Pleomorphomonas sp. T1.2MG-36: one gene and its partners. The protein of the gene in region 1 interacts with the protein of each later gene in a pairwise test. Links are inferred from orthologs where the notes say so. Each region holds a gene or a part of one and is shown in the gene's direction. Other genes may lie near its edges. The genes, in order: QQZ18_RS10340, QQZ18_RS12445 and groL.

Evidence for each region.
Region 2: the proteins of QQZ18_RS10340 (region 1) and QQZ18_RS12445 interact in binary tests that used the Escherichia coli proteins (3 or more experiments, as listed by UniProt). The link is inferred for Pleomorphomonas sp. T1.2MG-36 from one-to-one orthologs.
Region 3: the proteins of QQZ18_RS10340 (region 1) and groL interact in binary tests that used the Escherichia coli proteins (3 or more experiments, as listed by UniProt). The link is inferred for Pleomorphomonas sp. T1.2MG-36 from one-to-one orthologs.

What each region holds. Positions count from the first base shown.
Region 1 is NZ_CATNLY010000012.1:735,306-741,961, forward strand. The notes cover bases 1,716-4,520. They hold QQZ18_RS10340 (DeoR/GlpR family DNA-binding transcription regulator), read left to right. Parts: upstream 1,716-2,614; coding sequence 2,615-3,427; downstream 3,428-4,520. Other genes in these bases: rhaD (rhamnulose-1-phosphate aldolase), read left to right, coding at 1,716-2,537; rhaS (rhamnose ABC transporter substrate-binding protein), read left to right, coding at 3,479-4,474. Outside these bases: rhaM (L-rhamnose mutarotase), read right to left, coding at 1-44; QQZ18_RS10330 (L-rhamnose isomerase), read left to right, coding at 408-1,676; more of rhaD, read left to right, coding at 1,683-1,715; QQZ18_RS10350 (sugar ABC transporter ATP-binding protein), read left to right, coding at 4,812-6,344; QQZ18_RS10355 (ABC transporter permease), read left to right, coding at 6,400-6,656. UniProt on the Escherichia coli protein: Represses ulaG and the ulaABCDEF operon. Two ulaR binding sites have been identified in each promoter.
Region 2 is NZ_CATNLY010000023.1:207,989-215,102, forward strand. The notes cover bases 1,507-4,769. They hold QQZ18_RS12445 (bifunctional acetate--CoA ligase family protein/GNAT family N-acetyltransferase), read left to right. Parts: upstream 1,507-1,851; coding sequence 1,852-4,569; downstream 4,570-4,769. Other genes in these bases: QQZ18_RS12440 (universal stress protein), read left to right, coding at 1,507-1,785; QQZ18_RS12450 (hypothetical protein), read right to left, coding at 4,645-4,769. Outside these bases: QQZ18_RS12435 (malate synthase G), read left to right, coding at 1-828; more of QQZ18_RS12440, read left to right, coding at 955-1,506; more of QQZ18_RS12450, read right to left, coding at 4,770-4,857; QQZ18_RS12455 (methyl-accepting chemotaxis protein), read left to right, coding at 4,847-7,114. UniProt on the Escherichia coli protein: Catalyzes the acetyl-CoA-dependent acetylation of lysine residues of a large number of target proteins. Acetylates RNase R in exponential phase cells and RNase II.
Region 3 is NZ_CATNLY010000023.1:180,133-186,976, forward strand. The notes cover bases 2,231-5,223. They hold groL (chaperonin GroEL), read left to right. Parts: upstream 2,231-2,907; coding sequence 2,908-4,539; downstream 4,540-5,223. Other genes in these bases: QQZ18_RS12305 (DMT family transporter), read left to right, coding at 2,231-2,410; groES (co-chaperone GroES), read left to right, coding at 2,567-2,854; QQZ18_RS12320 (hypothetical protein), read right to left, coding at 4,627-4,788; QQZ18_RS12325 (ABC transporter ATP-binding protein/permease), read left to right, coding at 4,789-5,223. Also shown: QQZ18_RS12290 (sigma-54-dependent transcriptional regulator), read left to right, coding at 1-77; QQZ18_RS12295 (hypothetical protein), read left to right, coding at 301-885; QQZ18_RS12300 (GNAT family N-acetyltransferase), read left to right, coding at 892-1,380; more of QQZ18_RS12305, read left to right, coding at 1,517-2,230; more of QQZ18_RS12325, read left to right, coding at 5,224-6,597; QQZ18_RS12330 (DoxX family protein), read left to right, coding at 6,768-6,844.

The sequences.
Region 1 (6,656 bases):
TGGGCGTCCGGATTGACCCACATGACGAAGGCTTTTCTGATCATGGCTCTCCTCCCTGCCGACGCCACATCGGCCCACAAACGGATCATAGTCAATCCTATCCGATCGTTCCCAGTGGGATCACTACGCAAATTCAATCATTTTCAATCGAAAATCAAACCTTTGATCGGCATATCGTCGTTCCCGTCATTCGGCTAGAACTTTTGTCGGTACGCAAATGTACGCCAGAACCGCCGCCAAGATCTGAAAATCATTGTATTTTCAACATACAAACTGTCGATATCGTCCCAAACCAACTGAGGTTGCCCTCGCATATTCGAAACACCCCGGCATGATCACACTTGATCGTTTGTGATGAAATATGATTGATAGCGAGCAGCGGAGCCAACGGGAGGAAACCGCGAGTCATGTCCGATAACGCGTCGATCACCAAAGCCTACGAACTCGCCCGCGAGCATTTCGCCCGCGACGGCATCGACACCGAGGCCGTCCAGGCCAAGCTCGATACCATTCCCGTGTCGATGCACTGCTGGCAGGGCGACGACGTCAAGGGTTTCGAGAACCCGGATGGCGAGCTCACCGGCGGCATCCAGGTGTCGGGCAACTACCCCGGCCGGGCCCGCAATGCCGACCAGTTGCGCGCCGACCTCGACAAGGCGATGTCGCTGATCCCCGGCGCCAAGCGGCTCAACCTCCATGCCCTCTATCTGGAGGCCGACCGCAAGGTCGAACGCGACGCCATCGAGCCGAAGCACTTCCAGCGCTGGGTCGACTGGGCGAAGGAAAATGGCCTCGGCCTCGACTTCAACCCCTCCTGCTTCTCGCATCCGAAGAGTGCCGACAACCGGACGCTCAGCCATCCCGACACCGGCATCCGCCAGTTCTGGATCGACCACTGCAAGGCGAGCCGCAAGGTATCGGAGCATTTCGGCCGCTCGCTCGGCACGGCCTCGGTGATGAACATCTGGATTCCCGACGGTTCGAAGGACTATCCGTTCGACCGTTACGGACCGCGCGAGACGCTGAAGGCGGCGCTCGACGAGGTGATCTCCGAGAAGATCTCCAAGGCGTTCCACTACGACGCCGTCGAGAGCAAGCTGTTCGGCATCGGCGCCGAGGCCTACACCGTCGGCTCCAACGAGTTCTACATGGGCTACGCGGCGACGCGCGGAACCATGCTTTGCCTCGACGCCGGCCATTTCCATCCGACCGAGGTGGTATCCGACAAGCTGTCGGCCGTCTTCCAGTTCGTCGATCGCGTGCTGCTGCACGTGTCGCGTCCCATGCGCTGGGACAGCGACCACGTGGTGCTGTTCGACGACGAGCTGCAGGCCATCGCCAACGAACTGGTGCGCGGCGGAATGCTCGACCGCACCGCCATCGGTCTCGACTATTTCGATGCCTCGATCAACCGCATCGCCGCCTGGGTGATCGGCATGCGCAACATGCGCAAGGCGCTGCTGAAGGCCATGCTGGAGCCGGCGATCAAGCTCAAGGCCGCCGAAACGACCGGCGATTACGCGCTGCGCATGGCGCTGTTCGAGGAACATAAGACGAGCCCGTGGGCTGCCGTCTGGAATCACTATTGCGAAAGCCGGAACGTGCCGGTCGGCGCCGCCTGGTTCGATGTCGTCAAGGCTTACGAGCGCGACGTGCTCGCCAAGCGGGAGTCCTGAGCCACTATGACTGCGAATATGATCGATGCCTGGTTCGTCAAGGCGATGGTGAAAGCCACGACGGACTGCTGGGACAAGGGCTGGGACGAGCGCAACGGGGGCAACATCAGCCTGCGTCTCACCGACGACGACATTGCGCCCTATCTCGCCGGCATCCGCGAGCCGCGCCGCCTGCCGATGACCGAGCCGCTGCCGGCGATTGCCGGGCAGAGCTACATCGTCACCGGCACCGGCAAGTTCTTCCGCAACGTCCAGCTCGATCCGGAAAACAACCTCGGCGTGGTGCGTGTCGGCGCCGACGGTAGCTTCCTGGAGGTGCTGTGGGGCTATCGCGACGGCGGCGGGCCGACGTCGGAATTCTCCAGCCATTTCAAGGGGCACATCGCCCGCCAGACCGCCACCAACGGCAGCGACCGCGTGGTGCTGCACTGCCACGCCACCAACCTGATCGCCCTGACCTATGTGCTCGACTGGAGCGACGCCAACGTGACGCGCGCCCTCTGGGAAGGCTCCACGGAATGCCTGGTGGTGTTCCCCGACGGTGTCGGCACCATGCCATGGCTGGTGCCCGGCACCGACCAGATGGGTGACGCCACTGCCCGGTTGCTGGCGAAGAGGCCGCTGGTGCTCTGGCCGTTCCATGGTGTGTTCGGCGTCGGTCCGACGCTCGACGACGCCTTCGGCTTGGTCGACACTGCCGAGAAGGCGGCCGAGATCCTGGTGAAGGTGTTGTCGATGGGAGGGCCGCGCCAGACCATGTCGACGCAGGACCTGATCGACCTCGCCGCCCGCTTCAAGGTGGTGCCGCAGCCGGAAGCGATGGCGCTCGACGGCTGGAAGCTCGCCGCCCCCAAGCCCTGATCAATCGCGCCGGCGCTTGCCCCCGCGGCGCCGGCACGCCATCGTCCGAGCCCCAACTCCAGGAGCCGAGACAGCCCATGCACGAACGCGAACGCCACCGCATCATCCTTTCCGCCGTCCAGGAACGACCGATCCTGACGGTGCAGGACATCGTCGAGCTGACCGACGCCTCCGAGGCGACGATCCGCCGCGACATCAGCGCGCTGGCGCTCCAGAACCGCCTGAAGAAGGTGCGCGGCGGCGCCGAGGCCTTGCATCCGCCGCAGATCGGCGTGCTGGCGGCCCGGTCGTTCCGAGCCGACGAGACCGTCAACTCGGCGCAGAAGCGCGCCATCGCCCGCGAGGCGGTGAAGCTCTGTCACGAGGGCGAGGCGATCACCATCAACGGCGGCACCACCACCTTTCCGATGGTGCACTTTCTCGCGCAGATGCGCCTGCAGGTGATGACCAACTCGTTCCCGATCGCCGAGCACCTGATCAAGCATTCGAAATGCACGGTGATGCTGCCGGCCGGCGCGGTCTATCGCGAGCAGAACATCATCCTGTCGCCGTTCGACAGCGATGGAACGGGCCACTTCTATGCCCGCCGCTTCTTCATGGGCGCCCGCGGCGTATCGCCGCTCGGCATCATGGAATCGGACTCGCTGATCATCCAGTCCGAGCAGCGCCTGATGCGCCAGGCCGACGAGCTCATCGTCCTGGTCGACAGTTCCAAGTTCAAGACACGGTCCAGCCTTATCCTTTGCCCGCTCGAACGGGTGAGCACGATCATCACGGACGACGGCATCGACGAGCGCGACCGGCGGATGGTGGAGACCGCCGGAATCGGCCTGATCATCGCGTCCACGGACCGGAAAGAAGATACCCAGCAATCCCCGACCGTCGCCTGACTGAGGAAAAAGGCGGAGGTCGATGGAAGGTCGAAACGGGAGGAGACCCAGATGACCCTATTCAAGAAACTGATCGTAACCACCGCCGCCGCCATCGCGCTGATGTCGGGCTCGGCCAGTGCCGAGAACGTCAAGATCGCCCTGGTGGTCAAGACGCTCGGCAACGGCTTCTTCGACGCCGCCCACAAGGGCGCCCAGGAAGCGGCCAAGGAACTCGGCGATGTCGAGATCATCTACACCGGCCCGACCACCTCGACCGCCGAAGCGCAGATCGACGTCGTCAACTCGCTGATCGCCCAGAAGGTCGACGCCATCGCCATCTCCGCCAACGACAAGGACGCCCTGGTGCCGGCCCTGAAAAAGGCCATGCAGCGCGGCATCACCGTCATCTCCTGGGACTCGGGCGTTGCGCCGGAAGGCCGCCTGATGCACCTCAACCCGTCGTCCAACCCGCTGATCGGCAACATGTGCGTGAAGCTGGCCTCCGACGGGCTCGGCTCGGAAAAGGGCGATGTCGCCATCCTCTCGGCCGCCTCGACGGCGACCAACCAGAACATCTGGATCGAGGAGATGAAGAAGGTCCTGCCGAACTACGCCAACGTCAATCTCGTCGACACGGTCTACGGCGACGACCTCGCCGACAAGTCCTACCGCGAGACGCAGGGCCTGATCGCCAAGTATCCCAACCTGAAGGCGATCATCGCCCCGACGTCGGTCGGCATCGTCGCCGCCGCCCAGGCCGTTGAGGACGCCGGCCTCGTCGGCAAGGTCAACGTCACCGGCCTTGGCCTGCCGTCGGAGATGGCCGGCCACGTCAAGGCTGGCTCGTCCAAGGCCTTCGCCATCTGGAATCCGATCGACCTCGGCTACTCGGCGACCTACATCGCCTACGAGCTGAAGGCCGGCAAGGCCGAGGCCAAGCCGGACGCCGAGATCTCCATCGGCCGCATGGGCAAGATCAAGCTCGACGCCAACAACGAAGCGGCCATGGCCGATCCGTTCGTCTACGATGCCGGCAACGTCGAGGAATTCGCCAAGATCTTCTGATCATCCGGCTCGAGCTATCCGGGCCCGGTTTCGGCCGGGTCCGGACCTGATACCCCAAACGGACTCCTTTTCCTGTCCCTCCCCCACAAGGCGGAGGGGACGCGGCCTTCGCTGATCGGGACTCCCTCCCTACGGCTTCCGTCGTCCAACCCGGCGCGCCTCCCTCCAGCGCAATCGGCTGATCCGGCAGGCTCCCCTCCCCCTTGTGGGGAAGGAACAGGATGAGGGCAGTTCCGTCGACCCGATCTCAGCCGGTCGTCCCGGAGTGATTGCCGTCACGACGACGGCCGCACCGATTGCGACACGGGTTCCAGGCTCCAGCAGCAAAAAAGCGCCGATGAACGCCATGCCTTCCACGGACACATCCACGACAGAGCCCATCCTGAAGATGGTGGGCATCTCCAAGACCTTTCCCGGCGTCAAGGCGCTGTCGGATGTGGCACTCGAGCTTCGGCCCGGCCACGTCACCGCGCTGATCGGCGAGAATGGCGCCGGCAAGTCGACGCTGGTCAAGATTCTGACCGGCATCTACCAGCCCGATGGCGGCACCATCGAGATCGACGGCAAGAAGGTCGATCTGCCGACCGCCGAGGCGGCTCAGGACCTCGGCATCACCGCCATTCATCAGGAAACGGTGCTGTTCGACGAACTGACGGTGGCCGAGAACATCTACATCGGTCACCAGCCGCGCAATCGCTATGGCCTGATCGACTGGGCGGCGATGCATGCGCGCGCCGCCGCCATCCTGCATGGCATCGACGCGCCGATCTCGACACGCACGCGCCTCAAGGATCTCTCAATCGCGCAGCGCCATCTCGTGGCGATCGCCCGCGCCCTGTCGATCGACGCTCGCATCGTCATCATGGACGAGCCGACCGCCGCCCTCTCCTACAAGGAGGTGGAGGAACTGTTCGGCATCATCGACAGGCTGAAGAAGGCCGGGAAGGCCATCCTGTTCATCAGCCACAAGTTCGAGGAAGTCTGGCAGATTTGCGAGTATTTCGCCGTTTTCCGCGACGGTCGCCAAGTGGGCGCCGGCCGGCTCGACGAAGTGTCGCACAACGATCTCGTCAAGCTGATGGTCGGCCGCGACGTGACGCAGACCTTCCCGAAGCTTCCGGCCGAGATCGGCGACGTGGTGCTGAAGGTCGACGGCTACTGCCATCCCACCGAGTTCGATCGGGTGTCGCTGGAGCTGAGGCGCGGCGAAATCCTCGGTCTCTACGGGCTGGTCGGGGCCGGCCGCTCAGAGTTCTGCCAAGCCCTGTTCGGCGTCACCCGTCCATCGGCAGGAACGGTGACGCTGTCGGGCAAACCGATCGCCGTGCGGTCGCCGTCGGACGCCATCGACGCCGGCATCGTCTACGTGCCGGAAGAGCGCGGCCGGCATGGCGCCATCACGGCCATGTCGATCGTCTCCAACATCTCCCTGCCGTCGCTGAGGGTCACCAGCCGCCGCAACTTCCTGCGCATGGCCGAGGAGTTCGACCTCGCCCGCAAGTATGCCGAACGGCTCGACCTCAGAGCCGCCTCGCTCAGTCAGCCGGTCGGCACGCTGTCGGGCGGCAACCAACAGAAGGTGGTGATCGGCAAGTGGCTGGCCACGCTGCCGAAAGTCATCATCCTCGACGAGCCGACCAAGGGCATCGATATCGGCTCAAAGGCCGCCGTCCATGCCTTCATGAGCCAGCTCGCCGTCGAAGGACTCGCCGTGATCATGGTGTCGAGCGAGATCCCGGAAATCCTCGGCATGAGCGACCGCGTCATCGTCATGCGCGAAGGACGGATGGCCGGCGTCTTCGAGCGCGAGGGCCTGACGCCGGAAGCGCTGGTGCGCTCGGCAACCGGCAACAAGGAGGCCGCCGCGTGACCTGCCGCCTCATTCGCCCCGCCATTCCCGCTCCGGAGCTTTTCCGATGAACACCATCCGCAGCCTTCTCGCGCGGCGCGAAGCGCTCCTGGTGCTGGCCTGCCTCCTGCTGCTCGTCGCCATCACCGCCCGCTTTCCCGCCTTCTCGACTCCCCGCAACCTCGCCGGCGTGTTCAACGACACATCGATCCTGATCATGATGGCGCTCGGCCAGTCGGCCGTCATCCTGACCAAGTCGATCGACCTTTCGGTGGCCGCCAACGTGGCCCTCACCGGCATGACGGTTGCCATGCTGAACCATCTCGCCCCCGG
Region 2 (7,114 bases), on another replicon or contig:
TTCTTCATCAACACCGGTTTTCTTGATCGCACCGGCGACGAGATCCACACGTCCATGCTTGCCGGGCCGATGGTCCGCAAGGGCGACATGAAGTCGGCGGCCTGGATCGCCGCCTACGAGGCGGGCAACGTCGATGCCGGTCTGGCCCTCGGCTTTGCCGGCCACGCTCAGATCGGCAAGGGCATGTGGGCGGCGCCGGACCGGATGGCGGCAATGCTCGCCGAGAAGATCGGCCATCCGCGCGCCGGCGCCTCAACCGCCTGGGTGCCGTCGCCGACGGCAGCAACGCTGCATGCCCTTCACTATCTCGATGTCGACGTCGCCGCCCGCCAGGCCGAACTCGCGAAACGCGAGCGGGCCTCCCTCGATGCGCTCCTGACCCTGCCGATCGCCACCGACCGTGCGTGGACGGCCGCCGAGATCGCCGAGGAGCTCGACAACAATGCCCAGGGCCTTCTCGGCTACGTCGTCCGCTGGATCGACCAGGGCGTCGGATGCTCCAAGGTACCCGACATTCATGACGTCGGCCTGATGGAAGACCGGGCGACACTCCGCATCTCCAGCCAGCACATTGCCAACTGGCTGAAGCACGGCGTCGTCAGTCGCGAACAAGTGATGGAAACGCTCGGCCGGATGGCGGCGGTCGTCGACCGACAGAATGCCGGCGATCCGGCCTATCGCCCGATCGGCAACGACTTCGCGGGATCGTTGGCTTTCCAGGCGGCGGTAGAGCTCATACTTACGGGCGACCGCCAGCCGAACGGCTACACGGAGCCCGTGCTCACCGCCTTCCGGCGTAGGCGAAAGGTGGAGATGGCCATCAGGTGAATTGATCGGCGCCCAGACCTATCTAAGGATTATGGCGTCCGACGGATTTTGGCTCTCCAACAAGGCCTTGCCGTCGGCGCCGGGGTCGCAAGACCCTCGTCTTGAAGTCTTTGAGGAGGCGCTGCCATGACCGTCAGGGACATCTTCACCATCATCGACATCTACAATGAAAAGATGAACGCCTCCACGGCGGCGCTTGAACTCGCTTCGCGGCGAAAGGCCCATGTCACCGGCCTGGCGTTGGCGCTCGAACCGATCGCGCCCGGCTTCCTCGCTTCGCCGGTTCCGGCGGAATATCTGGTCGAGGCGATCACCAACGCTGAGACCTCGGCCAAGGAGGCCGCCGCCGCCTTTGCCGCAGAGGCGACGAAATACGGCGTCGACGCCGAGGCCCGTACCGCCACCGTCTATTCGGGCGGGACACCGGCCATTGTCCGGCAGGCGCAGCTTTCGGACCTGATCATCATTGGCCAGGATGACCCCGAGCATGGCGAGCCGATGCGCGCCGCCATCATCGAGACGTTGCTGTTCGAATCCGGCGTGCCGGTCATGATCATTCCGTCGGCCTGGAACAAGCCCATCACCTCCGAGAAGGTCATGATCGCCTGGGACGGTTCGTCGACGGCGGCGCGGGCCGTGCATGCCGCCTTGCCGGCATTGAGGGTGGCCACTTCGATCGAGGTGGTTATGGTGGCCGGCTCCAAGAACTGGTCCGGCGAACCGGGCGCCGACGTCGCCGCCTATCTGGCACGGCACGACCACAAGGTCACCGTCACGACGCTGCCGCGCTCGGCGTCGGAAGTATCGACGGTGCTCAACAACCATGCCGCCGAAAGCGGCGCGACCATGCTGGTCATGGGCGGCTACGGGCATAACCGCTTCCGCCAGTTCGTGCTGGGCGGCGTCACCCGCGACATGCTTGAGAAGATGACCATTCCTACTCTGATGACCCACTGATCGTCCGAACCGGAGCGCCTCTGCCCTGTTGCGCTCCGGTCCCTCCATCGCCGAGCCTTGGCCGACATGAGCCTTCAGAGCCTCGACCCCTTCTTTCGGCCGAAGCGCGTCGTGCTGATCGGCGCGACCGCCCGGCCGAACTCGGTCGGATCGGTGCTTGCCCGCAACCTTGCCGCCTTCGGTCGCGACCGGATCGCCTTCGTCAATCCTTTCGTTTCCGAGATCGACGGTGTCGCGGTTCACCCCTCGGTCGCCGATCTTGCCGTGCCGGCCGACCTCGCGGTCGTCGCCGTCCCGCCGGAGGCGATCGTCGGCGTGATGGAGGAAATTGGCGCCGCCGGCATTCGCCATGCGGTCGTCATCACCACCGGGCTTGGCCACGGGCCGGGCAGCCTTCTCGAGGCCATGACGGCGGTGGCAAGGCACAATGGCATACGGGTTCTCGGCCCCAACAGCGCCGGCCTGCAGATTCCCCCTATCGGCCTCAATGCCAGCTTCGCGCAGCGAGCTGCCGTGCCCGGAGATCTCGCCTTCGTTTCGCAATCGGGAACGCTGACCCACGCCGCGCTCGACTGGGCAGCGCGGCATGGCATCGGCTTTTCGGGCATTGCCGTGCTGGGCGATGCCGTCGACGTCGACTTCGACGAAATGCTCGACCATTTCGCCCTCGACCATCGCACCCGCGCCATTCTTCTTTATCTGGAAAGCATTCGCGACGCTCGCGCCTTCCTGTCGGCGGCGCGCGCCGCCGCGCGCTCGAAGCCGGTGGTGGTGATCAAGGCCGGCCGGCATGCCGCAGGCGCCCGCGCCGCTCGGTCGCATACCGGCGCGCTGGCCGGCGTCGACGCCGTCTATGACTGTGCGTTCCGCCGGGCCGGCCTGCTCAGGGTCGCCGATCTCGACGAGATGTTCGCCGCCGCCGAAACGCTCAGTCTCGTTCCGCGCATCCAGGGCAAGCGCATCGCCGTCATCACCAACGGCGGCGGTGCCGGCGTGCTGGCGGCTGATCGTGTCGTCGATCTTGGAGGGGAGCTCGCCACGCTTGGCGACGATACCCTCGCGAGCCTCGATCTGGCGCTACCGCCCGGCTGGTCGCGCGGCAACCCGGTGGATCTCATCGGCAATGCCGCCGCCGACCGCTACGGCGCGGCAACGCGGGCGGTGCTTGCCGATAGCGGCGTCGATGCGGTGGTGGCGATCAACTGCCCGACACCGCTGGCGCCATCCCGGCTCGCGGCCGAGGCAGTGGTCGAGGCCGTCGCCGATTACCGCCGGGGCCGCTACGACGGCAAGCCATTGATCGCCGCCTGGCTCGGCGAGGACGACGGCTGGAACTCCACCTTCGCGCGGGCTCGTATCCCGGCGCTCGAAACGCCGCACGGCGCCGTCGAGGGGTTGATGCAGCTCGTCCGCCACGCAGAAGCGCAGGCCGCCCTGACGGCAACGCCGGCCGACGTTCTGGCCGGCTTTTCTCCCGACCGGGCCCGCGCGGCGGCCGTGATCGCCACCGCGCTGGCCGACAACCGTCTCTGGCTCAAGGCGAGCGAAGTGGTCGAGCTCCTGACCGCTTACGGCATTCCCATCGTGCCGGTGCTGGCCGCCGCCGACTCCGGCGAGGCCAGGCGCCTTGCCGCGAGGCTGCTTGCCGAACACCGTTCGTTGGTGGTGAAGATCGCTTCGCCCGACATCGTTCACAAGTCCGACGTGGGCGGTGTCGAGCTGGAACTGTCGACCCCCGAGGCGGTGGGAGCGGCGACCGACGAGGTAATCGCCCGTGCGAAGGCGGCTCGGCCGGGTGTTCGCATCGATGGCGTGACGCTCCATCCGATGATCGTTGCGCCCAAGGCGGTGGAACTGATCGCCGGCGTCACCGACGACCCGATCTTCGGACCGGTGATGGTCTTCGGACGCGGCGGCACCGCCGTCGAAGTGATCAACGACCGAGCGCTGGCCTTGCCGCCGCTCGATGCCAACCTCGCCCGCGACCTGATCGCCCGGACGCGCGTCGCCCGCCAGCTTCAGGGCTATCGCGACCGTCGGCCCGTCGATGTCGATCGGCTCGCCATCATCCTGCAGCGGCTCGCTCAACTGGTTGCCGAGCATCCGGCCATCGCCGACATCGACCTCAACCCGCTGATCGCCGAGGCCGACCGGCTGACGGTCGTCGATGCGCGCGTCACGCTCGTCGCCGACTCGCCGGCATCCGGCGGCGCCGTGCATCATCCGCGCCTGTCCATCCGTCCTTATCCGACCGAGTGGGAGGAGTTCATCGCCCTCCCCAACGGCCGGTCGGTGTTCGTACGACCGGTGCGGCCGGAAGACGAGGGCCGCTATCTCGCCTTCTTCTCCAAGATGACGGCCGAGGACATGCGCCTTCGCTTCTTCCAGCGGGTCCACGACCTTGGGCATGCCTTCGTTGCCCGCCTGACGCAGATCGACTATTCGCGTGCCATGGCCTTCGTCGCGCTCGATCCGGAGAACGGCGAGATGCTCGGCGGCGTCAGGCTGCACGGCGACCCCGGCGGTGGCGACGGAGAATATGCCGTATCGGTGCGCTCCGACCTCAAGGGCGTTGGTCTTGGGAGGGCGCTGATGATGCAAATCATCCGCTACGCCCGTCGCGAGCGCTACGGACGCATTCACGGCGAGGTGCTCGCCGAAAACCGGCAGATGCTCCGAATGTGCGAGCGCCTGGGTTTCAGGTTGACGCCCGACCCCGACAGCCCCGAAATCATCAAGGTCGCGCTGGACCTCCGTTCGACTGCGGACGGAACTAAAGTCTAGTTCGGACAACCTCCAATTGTATTCACCTTTTCATATCCATGAACCGTCATGGACGATTTGGTTTTTCCGCTGTTTTCAACCGTCGATGGAACGATATCGGCAACCCCCGGCATAACGGGGATTAATCTGCAGCGCAAACGATTGTGAAGCCGACAATTTTTCGCGTAGTTCGCGTATTTCATCCACGTTTTCTTTACCGGCCCCGCCGCACATTCCGCCGATATGCGCGTGGAGCTTGCGCGCCGTCTCGTGGCGGGCGCCAATCCGGGGGGAGAACATGTCGCTCACGGCCTTCCTGTCGAACCGATCGATTTCAATGAAAATCGGCGGCGGTCTGATTTCTCTCGCGGTATTGGCCGCCATAGTTGGCGGAGCAGGGTTCCTTGGCCTCAGCCGCCTTGGCCTTGCCGTGGACATGACCTCGAAGTCGGCTTCGGTGCTGGCTACGGTCAACGATGCCGGCAATGCCGTCACCACGTTCATCCAGAACCGCGACAACGGCGCGGCTTCCCAGGCCGGCCAGTTGCTGGAGCAGGTCAACGCCAGCCTCGACGAGCTTGGCGGAAAAGCCGACCCTGCCCTTGCTCCGGCCTATGCGGCCGTCGACCAGTTCCGCGCCTCGATCGGCGTGCTGTCGGCATCCTCGGATGCCGTCGCGGCCAGCGCCGCCTCCACCATGGAACTGCTCTCCAACATGCAGAACCGGGCCAGCCAGATCGAAGCCGATGCCGCCACCAAGGCCAAGGACTTCCAGACCAAGGCGAGCGAGTCGGCGTTGGCCACCAACGCGGCGGCCAATCTGGCGGTAACCGCCTACAAGATCGAGATTTCCGCTCTCAAGGCCAACGAACTGCTGGCCAAGTTCGCCGCCAGCGGCGATAGCGCCAATGTCGAGGCGGCCTTGAAGGCCGTGATGTCGGTACGGGCGATCGTCAATCAGATCAGGGCCCTCGGAGCCGACGACGAGATCAAGGCGCAAGCCGGCTCCATCGAACAGGTGGCCAAGGATCTCGTTCCGCTGCTGGATGAAATGCGGAACAGTTCCAATCCGTTCGCCGTCGAGCAGAAGCGCCTCTTCGCCCTCGACGGTCTCGGCAAGCTCAGCAACGGGACCGAGGAAATCATCCGTCTGGCCGGGCAGCAGCGCGACCTCGCCAGCTACAACATGCAGTCTCTGCTCGAGGACGCCGGCAAAGCCCGCACCCTTTCGGATCTTGCGACCATATTCGGCGGGGAAATCGACCAACTGGCGCTGCAGACCACGACCTACCGCTACGATCCGGACGCGATCAGCACCAAGGCGATGCTCAAGGCCGCCGATGCCGCCAAGGAAACCGGCCAGAAGATCGTCGCCGCCGGAGGCGCCGACCCGTCCAAGGACATCGACCGCTTCAAGGACGCCTTCACCAAGCTGGTCGATTCCTCCAAGGCTTTCATTGGCGCGCGGGAAGACTCCCGCAGCCAATCGGCCGCGGCCATTTCCGCCATCAAGGCCGTCGTCGACGATCGCGCCGCCGCCGCCAGCCGCAACCGTGCATCGAGCACCTTCACCATGTCCGGCACGCTCGGCGCGGCGCTGGTGTTCGCGCTCATCGTCGGCATCGTGCTGTCGCGACTGATCACGCGGCCGATCACCAACCTGACCACAGCCATGCGCCGTCTGGCCACCGGTGACACCGACATGGCGCTCGACCTCGCTGGCCGCAAGGACGAGATCGGCGGCATGTTCGGCGCCGTGCGCGTCTTCCGCGACAATGCCATCGAGCGGCGCCGTCTCGCCGAGCAGACCGAGGCCGAGCAGCAGGCGCGCACTCTTCGTCAGGAAACCATCGAGGGGCTGATCAACGACTTCCGCCTGGAGATCGAGCAGCTGGTCGGCGTCGTCGCCGGCAATGCCGACCAGATGGAAGCGACCGCCCGTGCGCTGGCCGCCATTGCCGAGGAAGCTCGCGACCGCGCCGGCACTGCCGCCTCGGCGTCCGAGCTTGCGTCCGATGGCGTCCAGACCGTCGCCGCCGCGGCGGAAGAGCTGTCAGCTTCGATCGGCGAGATTTCGCGCCAGACCGAAACGGCAACCGCCGTCGCCCAGCGCGCGACCGGCGAAGCCAAGAAGACAGATGCCACCATCTCCGGCCTTGCCGACGCGGCGACGCGCATCGGCAACGTCATCACGCTGATCAAGGCGATCGCCGAGCAGACCAACCTTCTGGCCCTCAATGCCACCATCGAGGCGGCGCGAGCCGGCGAGGCGGGCAAGGGGTTTGCGGTTGTCGCCTCGGAGGTGAAGAACCTCGCCGGCCAAACCGCCAAGGCCACCGAGGAGATCGCCTCGCAGATCGCCCAGATCCAGGCTTCGACCGGCGAAGCCGTTTCGGCCATCCGCGCCATCTCCGACATCATGGGCGAGGTCGACAGGACGACCAATGTCATCGCCACGGCGGTCGGCGAGCAGGGTCATGCCACGGCCGAGATCTCGCTCAACGCCCAGAAGGCGGCCGGCGGTACCAAGTCGGTGGCCGACGAGACGCAAGCGCTGACCCGCGTC
Region 3 (6,844 bases), on another replicon or contig:
CTCTTGAAATCAGCCCCTCGACCATCTACCGAAAGCGTCGCGACATCGAAGAAGCGATGTCTGCCCGCAGTGCCTGAGTAGTTCTGCGAAGAAGCCGCCGTGACCTTGGAAAATGGTAGCGGATCAGTAAGATAGAAATGGGCCACAACTGCCTCGGTCCTGGCCGCACGGCCTCGCCTTGGAGGTCTCGGAAGAAGTCCGGCATTTGTGTATGGGTAAGAGCGTTCGCTTGAGCCGCCGTGTCTCGACGGGACCGGCTCTCGCTCGCCGGTGAATGCTCTGGGGGAAGGACAAGCGGTCATGCACGGGTTGCGTTTTCTTGCTGCTTTTTCCGCCTGCGTGATGGCGGCGTCGACGGCGATGGCAGGGCCGATTCTCGATGAGGCCAAGGCCGCCGAGGCGCTGCTCGCCGAAGGCAAACCCGTCGAGGCCCTGGCCTCGCTGGAAGCGGCCTTCAATGCCGCGTGGGATGCGGCGCCGCTCGGCTTTTCGGAAGCGACCTTCGTCACCGGCAAACCGGCTGGCTTCGGCATCTATTCCACCCGTCCCAATGCGGTTTTCCATCCCGACGAGCAGATGCTCGTCTATGCGGAGCCGTTTGGCTATGCCTTCGGCAAGGAAGGCGACCTGTTCAGGATCGACTTCTCCGCCGATTTCGAGCTTCGCACTCCGCGCGGCCAGATCCTGCACGCCCAGGAAGGCTTTGCTTCGCTCGACATGGTGTCGCGGCGGCGGAACAAGGAATTTCAGGTCTATATCGTGTATAACTTCAAGGGCCTGAAGCCCGGCGACTATGTGCTGGTGACCAAGCTCAGCGACCGCAACTCCGACAAGAAGGGCGAGTTCGAGCTGCCATTCACCATCGCCGAGACACCGGCCAACTGATCCTCGATGACGAAAGAGCCTCTCATCCGAAGCGCCGTCGATGCCGATGGCGACAGCATTGCGCGCCTGATCGCCAGCGTTTTCGACGAGTACGAAGGCTGCCCGTTCGTATTTGCCGATTTTCCCGAACTCGCGGCACCGGCAAGCCACTATGAAAAGCGAGGCGGCCGGCTGCTCGTCGCCGAGCATGACGGCATCGTCGTTGGCTCATTCGCCGTTTCCTCCCCCGATGGCGATGGCGTCTTCGAGATCAACAAGGTGTATCTTGCCCGGGATCAGCGTGGCTCGGGTCTCGCTCAACGGCTTTACGCCATGGCCCTCGACGAGGTGGCCCGGCGCGGCGGGCGGGCGCTGAAGCTCTGGAGCGACACCCGCTTTCTCTCCGGTCATCGATTTTACGAGAAACTCGGCTTCGTCCGACAGCCCGTCGTCCGGTTCGTACCGGATGCCACCGACTGCTGGGAGTACGCCTACCGGTTGGAGCTGGATCGCTGACGGACATGCATGTGTCCGAGCTCTGCTGCCATCTTTCGCCGGAGAGGTCCTCTAGGCTGGTCTGGTGACCTTGCGGACGGGACGGCTGCGGCGTAAGAGCCGCGTCCTGGCCGCCTTCCGCCCCTCCGGAGATGTCATGCAGTCGTCGATGCGCCTTTACGCAGCAGGCGCCGCCCTCCTCGCCGTCTTCCTGTTCTCGGGGCTGGACGCCTTGGTCAAGGCGACCACCTACGGCACGCCGCTCGCCATGGTCGTGTTCCTGCGCTACGCCGCCGGCCTGATCTTCTCTTCCGGATCGGCGGCCGCGCAAGGGCAACTGCGCCCCGGATGGCCGACCATTCGGCGTGCCTTCGGACGCTCGCTGGCAGGCCTTTCCTGCGCGGCCCTGTTCTTCGGCGCGCTCAAGCTGCTGCCCCTTGCCCAGACGGTCGCCCTCACCTTCACGTCACCCTTTTTCATGGTGCTGATTTCGGCGGCGATGATCGGTGACCCCGTCACCCGCCGCTCGCTGCTGGCGGCCGCCTTCGGCTTTCTGGGCGTCGTCGTCATGCTGGCGGAAAAGCTGAGCGCGGAGGCCGGAAGCCCTCTAGGCTTTGCCATGGCTCTGTCCTCGGCGGTCGCCTATGCACTGTCCATGATCATGTCGCGACGGGATACCGTTCATGACAGCGTGCCGCAGATGATCCTGGTTCAGAACTTCATCAGCGCGGTGGTGGCGCTTCCCTTCGCTGTTTACTGGTACCAGCCGATAGCGGGCGAGACGCTACTGATGTTCCTGGCCATCGGCGCGCTCGGCACGGGCGGAAACTACGCCATCACCTGGGCCTACAAGCACGCGCCTGCGACGCTGCTCGGCCCCTTCGAGTTCACGGCCCTGATCTGGGCCGTCACCTTCGGCATGGTGTTCTTTGGCGAGATTCCGAGCGTCTACACCCTCATTGGCGCCGCGATCATCATCTGCGCCTGCCTCGTGGTGGTCCAGCCGAACGCCACATCCGCCCGGCCCAAGCCGGACGATGCCTGTCCGTAAAACACCAGACCGACCCTTGACAGGCGGCTGGCATGCGCCTATTTCCGGGCGGCTTGGCACTCATGCTGAGTGAGTGCTAACAGCAAATGTTTTTCGCCGTGGTCTGCGAGGCAAAAGCGCGCAAGCCGCAGGCATTTCAAAATTGAGGAGCCGAACATGAAGTTCCGTCCCCTGCACGACCGTGTCGTCGTTCGTCGGCTGGAGTCTGAGGAGCGCACCGCTGGTGGCATCATCATCCCGGACACCGCCAAGGAAAAGCCCCAGCAGGGCGAAGTCGTCGCCGTTGGTCCGGGCGCCCGTAACGAGAAGGGCGAACTCGTCGCTCTCGACGTCAAGGCCGGCGACAAGGTGCTGTTCGGCAAGTGGTCGGGCACCGAGGTGAAGATCGACGGTCAGGACCTCCTGATCATGAAGGAATCCGACGTGATGGGCATCATCGGCTGATCCACTCAGCCTGTCTCGTCCTCCGTTAACCTCTCATTTCAAGGAAAAAATCCATGGCTGCCAAGGAAGTCAAATTCGGTTCCGACGCCCGCGAGAAGATGCTGCGCGGCGTGGACATCCTCGCCGATGCCGTCAAGGTCACGCTGGGTCCCAAGGGCCGCAACGTCGTGATCGAGAAGTCCTTCGGTGCCCCGCGCATCACCAAGGACGGCGTGTCGGTCGCCAAGGAAATCGAGCTTGCCGACAAGTTCGAGAACATGGGCGCCCAGATGGTCCGCGAAGTCGCTTCGAAGACCAACGACAAGGCTGGCGACGGCACCACCACCGCCACCGTTCTGGCCCAGGCCATCGTCCGTGAGGGCGCCAAGGCGGTTGCCGCCGGCATGAACCCGATGGATCTGAAGCGCGGCATCGACATGGCCGTCGCCGAGGCCGTCAAGGACCTGAACGCCCGTTCGAAGAAGATCTCCACCTCGGCCGAAGTCGCCCAGGTCGGCACGATCTCCGCCAACGGCGAGACCGAAATCGGCCAGATGATCGCTGACGCGATGCAGAAGGTCGGCAACGAGGGCGTCATCACCGTCGAGGAAGCCAAGACCGCCGAGACCGAACTCGAAGTCGTCGAAGGCATGCAGTTCGACCGCGGCTACCTCAGCCCCTACTTCGTGACCAACGCCGAGAAGATGGTCGCCGATCTCGACGATCCGTACATTCTCATCCACGAGAAGAAGCTGTCCAACCTGCAGGCCCTGCTGCCGGTGCTCGAGGCTGTCGTCCAGTCCTCGCGTCCGCTGCTGATCGTTGCCGAAGACGTCGAGGGCGAAGCCCTTGCCACGCTCGTCGTCAACAAGCTGCGTGGTGGCCTGAAGATCGCCGCCGTCAAGGCGCCGGGCTTCGGCGATCGCCGCAAGGCCATGCTTGAGGACATCGCCATCCTGACCGGTGGCCAGGTGATCTCGGAAGATCTCGGCATCAAGCTTGAGAACGTCACGCTCGCCATGCTCGGCCATGCCAAGCGCGTGTCGATCTCCAAGGAAAACACCACGATCGTCGACGGCGCTGGCGCCAAGGCCGACATCGAGGCTCGCGTTGCCCAGATCAAGGCGCAGATCGAGGAGACCACCTCGGACTACGACCGCGAGAAGCTGCAGGAGCGACTGGCCAAGCTCGCCGGTGGCGTTGCCGTCATCCGCGTCGGTGGCTCGACCGAAGTCGAAGTCAAGGAGAAGAAGGATCGCGTCGATGACGCGCTCAACGCCACCCGCGCCGCCGTCGAAGCCGGCATCGTCCCGGGCGGTGGTACGGCCCTTCTTCGCGCCAAGGCCGCCGTTGCCAAGCTCAAGTCGAGCAACCTCGACATCGAGCGTGGCATCAAGATCGTTCTCGCCGCCCTTGAGACGCCGATCCGTCAGATCGCCATCAACGCTGGCGTCGAAGGTTCGGTGGTTGTCTCCAAGGTGCTCGAGAAGGGTGAAACCTTCGGCTTCGACGCCCAGAACGAGACCTATGTCGACATGATCCAGGCCGGCATCATCGATCCGACCAAGGTCGTGCGCACTGCCCTGCAGGACGCCGCTTCGGTCGCCGGTCTGCTGGTCACCACCGAGGCCATGGTCGCCGAGCTTCCGAAGAAGGACTCTGCGCCTGCCATGCCCGGCGGCGGCATGGGCGGCATGGACTTCTGATCCAAAGGATCTGAACGTCCGTAAAGGACAAAGCCAAATTGGGCGTCGCGAAAGCGGCGCCCTTTCTTTTTGGAGTTATTGCTCGCCTTACGAAAGCTTCATCCGCGCCGCCGCAATGTTGCCGCGATCGGGCCGTGCTGTCGCATCGACAAAATCCAGAGATTTCATTTCGGTGGCGCCGAATTTGATTGTCACCGCGAAGGGATTCTGCGTCAGTTCGTCGACTATCCGCCGTTCCGGGGACACCACATGAAAGCACTCTTTGCGACGCTCGCGCTGGCCTGGCGCCTCGCCGTTCCGTACTTCAAGGAAAAGCGACAGGGCGAGCTGGTCTTCCGATGGTTCAAGATTCGGATGCAGGAGCGCTGGATCGGACTTGGCTTTCTGGGAACGATCCTCGCGCTCAACGTCGCCCAGGTCTATCTCAACGTCTGGTTCAACAGTTGGTACAACACCTTCTATACCGCGATGCAGGACCGGAACGGTACGGCTTTCTCGGCCCAACTGGTGTTATGGTGCGTGATCGTCGCTCCGCTCATCGCTTCGCTCGTCGTCGAGATCTACCTCACCAACTGGCTGCGCATTCGCTGGCGGGACTGGATGACGGACCACTTCGTCAATCGTTGGATGAGCAACGCCAACTATTACCGCCTGTCGCAGGTCGCCAGCGGCACCGACAACCCGGATCAGCGTATTGCCGAGGATATCCGCGATTTCATCAGCTACACGCTGACCATCTTCGTCCAGATCTTCAACACGGTACTGACGCTTTACGCCTTCACCATGGTGTTGTGGTCGATCTCGGCCGAGTTCCCCTATTCGATCGGCGGCTTCGACCTGTCCCTCATTCCGGGTTATCTCGTCTGGGCGGCGGTGATCTACTCGATCATCGGCACCTACTTCACCCATATGACGGGTCGCAAGCTCATCACCCTGCGCTTCCGCCAGCAGCACGTCGAAGCCGACTTCCGCTTTGCCATGATGCGCCTGCGCGAAAACGCCGAAGAGGTGGCCCTGCTGAAGGGCGAGGAGCCCGAGAAGCGAGTCTTCAAGGGGGCATTCGAACGCTTGAAGGTGAACTTCTACGAAATCATGGACGTGACGCGTAATCTCAACATCGTCACAGGGTTCTACGGCAACCTCTCCGTCATCTTTCCGCTTGTGATGTTGGCACCGGCCTATTTTGCGGCCGGTTCCACCATGCAGCTCGGCGTGATGATGCAAGCCTCTCAGGCCTTTGATAAAGTGCAGACCAACTTTTCCGTCTTCGTCTCCCTGTACGACACCATCGCCAACTGGAAGGCGGTCCTCGACCGTCTCACCACGTTCGAGCGGGCGATGTCGGCGGCCGAGGCAAGTGCGGCCAAGCCGGGCGTAGCGTTGAAGCCGACCGGTTGCGACACGATCAGCGCCGATGGAGCTGTCGTCTCCCTGCCCAACGGCTCGCCGCTGGTTCGCCTGGACGATGCCGCTTTCGAAAAGGGCAAGTCGGTGCTGATCTCCGGCCCTTCCGGAGCAGGCAAGACGTCGGTGTTCCGGGCGCTCGCCGGTATCTGGCCGTTTGGCAGCGGCGAGCTCGGCATCCCCGAGAACGCAAAGGTAATGGTGCTGCCCCAAACAGCTTATCTGCCGCTCGGTACGTTGCGAGAAGCGCTGGCCTATCCGAATCCGGCCGAAACGCAGGACGACGCCAAGGTTCGCGACGTGCTCGCCGCCGTTGGTCTGGGCGCATTCGCCGACCGGCTTGACGACCTCTCGGAAGGTCCGAATCTCGCGTCGCGTCTTTCCGGAGGGGAACAGCAACGTGTGGCCATCGCGCGGGCGATCCTCGCCGAGCCCGATTTCCTGCTGCTCGACGAGGCAACCGCCTCGCTGGACGAGATTTCGGAATCGACTCTCTATCACCTGCTTCGGGAGCGCCTTCCGAGAACAGCTATCGTTTCCATCGGTCATCGCACCTCGTTGAAGTCGCTGCACGACGAACTCGTCGAGTTGCGAAAGCCCGAGAACGACGGGCCTTACGTACTCGGAGCAGCGAAACCTATCACCGCCGCCTGATGGCTGAGTGACCACTCCACGACCAGAGAGCAACCGCATGGGGCGCATTGTTTCCTTGACGGGAACAATGCGTCGCTCTTTTCATGGCTATGCCGCCAGCGTCTCCGTAGCTATACGGATAGCAACGGCGTCAGGCGATGCCGCCCTCTCTCGAACGCGGAGTTTCCGACATGGACAGCATCAAGGCCCCGGCTCTGCTCGCCGGACGTATTCTTCTCTCGATCATCTTCATCACCTCCGGCTGGGG